2 linked regions of the Pararhizobium capsulatum DSM 1112 genome follow. The main gene of each other region encodes a partner of the protein of the gene in region 2 in a complex. Links are inferred from orthologs where the notes say so. Each region holds a gene or a part of one and is shown on either strand. Other genes may lie near its edges.

Region 1 (3,165 bases), 1.0 Mb from region 2 along the record:
GTGACTTGCTTTGCGACAAGCTCCTCGCGGGCGGGCTTTTTCTGCAGTACGGCGCACTCAGCGGTATTCCGGTTCCGCAGGAAGCGATTTCGGCACGGCCGGATGTTCGCTTCAGTTTCCTGTGGCTGCGCAACTACGTGCATTCGGCCGGGCGCGACCGGTTGGCGGCTTCCGTCGAAATCTGTTTCGCGGGCGTGCGCGACGGCATCTTTTCCAGCCGGATCGCCGCCACCTACCCGCTCTCGCGCCTTGCGGATGCGCTGGCTCACCAGGAGAAGCCGGCACGGAACGGCAAGATCCTCATCGACCCGCGTTGTTGAAAACGGCCAATTGCATGCATCGCGCCATGGACCTTGAAAGCATCACGCCCTAGGTTCGAGGCATGAGCACGATCCTTTTCGAAAATCCGATCTTTCTCGAGCACAAGGTGCCGGAAGGTCATCCAGAGCGGCCCGACCGTCTACGCGCGCTCAACCTCGCACTGGAACACGAACGTTTCCGCGATCTTAAGCGCGAAAAGGCGCCGCAGGGCAACGAGGATCTGGTGCTGCTCGCCCACCCGGAAGAGCATTTGCGCACCGTCATGTCCGTTATCCCCGAGGAGGGTATCAACTCCTTCGAGGCCGATACCCATGCAAGCCCGGCAAGCCTGCAGGCAGCGCTGACCGGCATCGGCGGCGCGACCGCGGCCGTCGATGCGGTGTTTACCGGCAAGGCCGACAATGTCTTCGTCGCCGCCCGCCCGCCCGGCCATCACGCCGAGAGAAACAAGGCGATGGGCTTCTGCTTCTTCAACAATGCCGCTATTGCCGCCCGCTATGCGCAAGAGACCTATGGCGCCGAACGGGTCGCCATCGTCGACTGGGACGTGCACCACGGCAACGGCACGCAGGATATCTTCTGGGACGATCCTTCCGTGCTGTTCTGCTCGACGCACCAGATGCCGCTTTACCCCGGCACGGGCGCCAAGAATGAGACAGGGGCCGGCAACATCGTCAACGCACCGCTTTCACCGGACACCGGCAGCGACCATTTCCGCGAGGCCTTCAAGTCGCGTATCCTGACCGCGCTCGATAATTTCCGGCCGGATTTCATCATCATCTCCGCCGGCTTCGACGCCCACCACCGCGATCCCCTGGCGCAGATCAATCTCGTCGCCGACGATTTCGACTGGGCAACGGGCCGGCTACTCGATGTCGCCGACAGAAGCGCCAACAACCGCGTGGTCAGCCTCCTGGAAGGCGGCTACGATCTCGAAGGACTGGCCGAGTCGGCCGGCACACACATCTACCGCCTGATGAGGGGCTGACCATCATGACCGACAACACCAACGTTTCCGCCCTCTCCTTCGAAAAGGCCGTGGAAGAACTCGAAGCCATCGTCTCGGCGCTGGAGCGCGGCGACGTCGCCCTCGACAAGTCGATCGAGATCTACGAGCGCGGCGAAGCCCTGAAGAAACATTGCGAAGCGCTGCTCGGCGCCGCCGAAAACCGCATCGAAAAAATCCGCCTCGACCGGGCAGGTAAACCGCAGGGCGTCGAGCCGCTGGACGGGGAGTGAGTGGACGGCTTTCTCACCCCGTAGTAGTGTGAGGTCATGACACGGGATGAGATCATTGCCAAGCTGCTTGCGCACCGAACGGATTTGGAAGCCGCCGGTGCCGAGCATATTTCGCTTTTTGGTTCCATAGCCCGCGACACTGCGTCGCTTCATTCCGACATTGATGTTCTAGTCAAGCTTTCCGCTCCGGTGGCAAGTTCTGGGTTCGGATATTTCGGCGCCCTCAGCGACGTGAAGAGCATGATCGAGGCCCTGACAGGCCGCCAGGTCGACATTGTTTCCGAACCGATCCGGAAGGAAGAACTCCGGCACAACATCAAGCGGGATCAGGTCGTTGCCTTCTAAGCGACCGAAAACCCGCCTGCAGGACATCGCCGAAAATGCGGGGCGTATTCTCGGCTATACCGCCGGCATGGATTTCAGCGCCTTTGAAAAAAGCGCGCTCGTGCGCGACGCGACAGAGCGCTGCCTGTTGCGTATTTCTGAAGCTGCGACAAAACTCGGACCCGACGCTGAAACCTTGCTGCCCGATCATCCATGGCAACAGATACGCAGTATCGGCAATATTCTCCGCCATATGTATGAGGATATTGATGCCGCGATAATCTGGACGATCGTTTCCGAGCAGTTGCCCATGCTGCTCGCGGATATCGAAGATACCGTTGCAAAGCTTCCCGACGACGATTTCGCGCTATAGCCGCTCAGAGGAGAAACCGCCAATGTCCTTCTTTCCCGGAATTGATCCCGAGGCTGGCGATGCGCCGGCTTGTGATGCGATCGAACTCCTGGTCATTCCGCGCACCACGGACCTTGGCAATTTCCAGGTGCGCCGGGCGCTGCCGACAGCCAAACGGCGGCTTGTCGGGCCTTTCGTGTTCTTCGACCGGATGGGACCGGCTTTGCTCAAAGCCGGACAGGCGATGGATGTGCGGCCGCATCCGCATATCGGGCTTTCGACCGTCACCTATCTCTTCGACGGCGAGATCAAGCATCGCGACAGTCTCGGCACCGAGATGGTCATCGCGCCGGGTGACCTCAACCTGATGACCGCCGGGCGCGGCATCGTGCATTCGGAGCGCTCGCCGGAAAACCTGCGCGGCAGGGATCATTCGATTTCCGGCCTGCAGACATGGCTGGCGCTGCCCGACCAGTACGAGGAGATCGACCCGATCTTCGCCCATACCGAAAAGCGCGACATGCCGACGTTCCGGCAGGATGGGCTCGACGGTCGCGTCGTCATTGGCGCCTTCGAGGGCATGACCTCCCCGGTCAAGGTGTTTTCAGACACGATCTATATCGACCTGAAGATCGAAGCCGGCAGGAGCGCGCCGTTCGCGGCCGAATGGGAAGAGCGTGCGCTCTATATCCTCTCCGGCGAGGCCGTGATTGCCGGAGATCATTTTGCCGACAATCAGCTGCTCGTGTTCCGTCCGGGTGTTCCGATCACCATAACGGGCGGACCGATGGGCTGTCATGTCATGCTCTTCGGCGGGGCGCCGATGGGCTCGCAGCGCTTTATCTGGTGGAACTTCGTCTCGTCCTCGAAGGAGCGCATCGAACAGGCCAAGGAAGAGTGGAGAACCGGCCGTTTCGATATCGTACCGG
Region 2 (3,307 bases):
TCGTTGGCCATGTCGGCATCGACCAGCGCGCAATGGTTGGCGATAACAGCTTGTCCGCCATCGAGCAGGAAATAGCGGGTGCCGCGTGTCTCGCGTTCGTCGACAACTGTGATGCGGCTTCCCATGGAGAGCGGCTGCACGGTTGGGAAACGCAGGTCAGGGCCGACATAGACGAAGGTCCGTGGCGCAGTCACGATGTGCGTTGGGCTCTTGATCACAGGGCCGATCGTATAATCCGGCACATAGCCGACATAGCCGTCGCTATCCGCCTTCACCCAGGCCCATCCCGCTGATGTGTCGAAGACATGGACGATTTCGCCGAGCAGAAGCTCCGTGTCGGTGCCGCATTCGAGTTCCGGCCGTGCCCTCAGCTGCACGACGGGTACGGTGACCTCGCAGGTGGTTCCGACCACATAGTTGTCAGCGCTGACGAGGCCGCGAAGGCGCTCCTCGGCAAGATCGGGGCGATAGGCATTGAGGCGGCGGTCGGGAAGATCAGACATGGTTCTCAAATAGCAAGTTTGCGTCCCTGATCAATGATCAGATCGCCAAGTTTTTCAAGATAGAGCGCGCCTTCCAGCGTGCGCTTGATGATGACGTTGCGCCGATCCTTGTCATCGCGGTTGCGCGATACGAGCTGCAGGTCGCCCATCGTATCGAGCGCGCGGGTAATGACCGGCTTTGTGACGCCGAGCGTTTCGGCAAGCCCGCGCACCGTATGCGGCGGCGGGACGAGATAGATATGAAGCAGGATGGATATTTGCCGGAGCGTCAGGTCGTGGCCGAGCCGCACCTGTTGCAGCGAGGCGCCGTGCCAGAGATTCAACGCCTGCGAGGCGGACATTTCGATCGGCAAGGCAGACCTCACGCATAGTTCATGCCCAAGCTAACCCAGGGATCGTTACGGAAGCGTTTCTTTTTCGAGGCGTGTCGCGATCGGTCAGAGGCGCTTCTCGTGCATCAGAAAAGACTGCCCTGCTTTGCGGGCCCACCGGAGATTTCCTTGTCAGCACGCTTCTTGGCCGGCTTGGGTGCCGGAGGTGGACGATCGCCGGTGGTGACGGCATTGACACTGTCATCGGCAAACTCGATCGAAATCGCCTGGCCGGAGCCAAGAGATGCCGCTGCGTGCACGGGCAGGCCCGCGTTGTCGTAGACGATCGCGTAACCGCGCTTCAGGACGTTGCGGTAGGAGAGGGATTGCAGCACGCGATCCTGCGCCACGACCAAACCCCTCAAGCGCCGGAGATCGGCGGCCATCGCCGTATCGGAGCGGGCGGAAAGGCCGGCAATGCGATCGCGCGAGCGATGGACCTGCCCAAGGATGCGAACGGGCAGCGCGCGAAGCGAAGCATCCGCCGCCGATGTTCTGCCGCGGGCACGGTCGATCATGCGTTCGACAATACGCTCGGCGCGCATCATGCGTTCGGCAAGCCGCTGCCTGTCGCCGGCAAGCCGGTTGGACAGCATGTCCGGCCGCAGATGTGCGGCAATGCGCTCGAAGCTGCGGCGCTTATTGGCGGTGTTCATCTGCAGACCGCGGCCGAGACCGGTCGAAGCCTCATCGAAACGCCGGCGCGGCAAGGCTAGAAGCTGGTCGAGCGAAGGCAGCGCCCGGCCGAGCGCGCGCAGTGCCTGACGCCGGTTGTCCATCTGTCGGGTCGCCGCCCCTCTAAGGCGTGCACCAAGCCCCGCCACCATCGCCTCAAGCTCCGCCTTGACCGGCACGGCCATTTCCGCGGCTCCGGTCGGCGTTGGTGCGCGCTGGTCGGCCGCATGGTCGATCAGTGTCCAGTCCGTCTCGTGCCCCACGGCTGAAATCAACGGTATACGCGATGCGGCGGCGGCCCGCACCACCGCCTCGTCGTTGAAGCTCCAGAGGTCTTCGAGGCTGCCGCCCCCGCGCGCCACGATGAGCACGTCGGGAACGGCGAACAGACCTGCGGGCGAGAAGGCGTTGAAGCCCTCGATCGCGGCCGCCACCTCATTGCCCGAGCCTTCGCCCTGAACCCGCACCGGCCAGACGATGACATGCACGGGGAAGCGATCGGAGATGCGATGCAGGATATCGCGAATGACGGCACCAGTCGGCGAAGTGACGACGCCGATGACACGCGGCATGAAGGGCAGGGCACGCTTGCGCGCGCTGTCAAACAGGCCCTCGGCCGCCAGCTTGCGTTTTCGCTCTTCCAGGAGCGCCATCAACGCCCCGGCACCGGCGGGCTCCAGAGTCTCGATGACAATCTGGTATTTTGACGAGCCGGGGAAAGTCGTGACCTTGCCGGTCGCGATGACTTCCATGCCTTCTTCAGGCCGGAACTTGAGCCGGCTCATCGTCCCCTTCCAGATCACGGCATCGATGCGCGCCTTGTCGTCCTTCAGGGCAAAATAGGCGTGACCCGAGGAATGCGGTCCGCGATAGCCGGAAATTTCGCCGCGCACGCGCACCTGGTCGAACGCCTGCTCGACCGTCCGCTTGATCGAGCCGGAGAGTTCCGAGACCGAGTATTCGGCAAGGTTTGACGGGGTTTCTGATTCGAAGAATGAGCTCATGAACGCCAGTTTGCCGTGCCTTCACTTTATTTGCCAGCGTTTGAGACAAACCCTCAACAGGCGTTTCACTCTCCCCGTTTTCCCCCGTCGCCTGGCATGCGCGGATCATGGGTGGATTGCTGTCTTGATAAAGGAGCTTCCATGCCAGACCGCTTTTCCAACAATGCCGCCTCGCTCTCAGGCCCGGCGTCGCACGCTTTTACGATCACCCCATCCGATACCGCTGATCTCGCGGAGGCCGTCCGCGCGCTTTATGTCGGGAGCGGCGGTGCCGTGAGCGTTCGCACGGTTTCGGGCGCGAGCGTTACCTTTCTCACAGTTGCAGGGGGCGCGATCCTGCCGGTGCGCGCGGACCGGGTTTTTCAAACGGGCACCACCGCGGCGGATATCGTCGGCCTGATTTGATGTGCAGAAACGGGCCGCCGCTTCGAACAGCGGCGGCCCGGTCTTCACGTTTTGTAATAATATGAAACAGTTTGCCCGTTTCCCGTGTTATAACTGGGCACTGCAGGTTATGCGAAATTTATCGAGCCTTGTGCAAGCATGGAGGTAGAGTTTAGCAACGGGAGGGTCGGATGGTGATCTTGACCGCATTCGCAATTGGACTGCTGACAACGGCCTTGCGCTCAGTCATCTGCTATGCGCTTGCCGGCTGCCTGGTCCTTGTGGTCTTCGGCGCCGCTGCTCTTGTTTCAGCGGGACCTGTTTCCTTCATGCCGCTGCTATTTGCCATCCTCGGCTATAACGCAGGCAT

Evidence for each region.
Region 1: the proteins of xseA (region 2) and QO002_RS07650 are in contact, whole or in part, in a cryo-EM structure (PDB 8TXR), measured with the Escherichia coli proteins. The link is inferred for Pararhizobium capsulatum DSM 1112 from one-to-one orthologs.

What each region holds. Positions count from the first base shown.
Region 1 is NZ_JAUSVF010000001.1:1,609,647-1,612,811, reverse strand. Bases 92-2,937 are described here. They hold QO002_RS07650 (exodeoxyribonuclease VII small subunit), read left to right. Parts: upstream 92-1,314; coding sequence 1,315-1,560; downstream 1,561-2,937. Other genes in these bases: QO002_RS07635 (pirin family protein), read left to right, coding at 2,280-2,937; QO002_RS07640 (HepT-like ribonuclease domain-containing protein), read left to right, coding at 1,895-2,257; QO002_RS07645 (nucleotidyltransferase family protein), read left to right, coding at 1,597-1,905; QO002_RS07655 (histone deacetylase family protein), read left to right, coding at 383-1,309; QO002_RS07660 (zinc-dependent alcohol dehydrogenase family protein), read left to right, coding at 92-320. Also shown: more of QO002_RS07660, read left to right, coding at 1-91; more of QO002_RS07635, read left to right, coding at 2,938-3,165. UniProt on the Escherichia coli protein: Bidirectionally degrades single-stranded DNA into large acid-insoluble oligonucleotides, which are then degraded further into small acid-soluble oligonucleotides.
Region 2 is NZ_JAUSVF010000001.1:613,564-616,870, forward strand. The notes cover bases 258-3,245. They hold xseA (exodeoxyribonuclease VII large subunit), read right to left. Parts: upstream 2,554-3,245; coding sequence 961-2,553; downstream 258-960. Other genes in these bases: QO002_RS02805 (C40 family peptidase), read right to left, coding at 258-503; QO002_RS02810 (MarR family winged helix-turn-helix transcriptional regulator), read right to left, coding at 509-844; QO002_RS02820 (spike base protein, RCAP_Rcc01079 family), read left to right, coding at 2,695-2,958; QO002_RS02825 (hypothetical protein), read left to right, coding at 3,129-3,245. Also shown: more of QO002_RS02805, read right to left, coding at 1-257; more of QO002_RS02825, read left to right, coding at 3,246-3,307. UniProt on the Escherichia coli protein: Bidirectionally degrades single-stranded DNA into large acid-insoluble oligonucleotides, which are then degraded further into small acid-soluble oligonucleotides.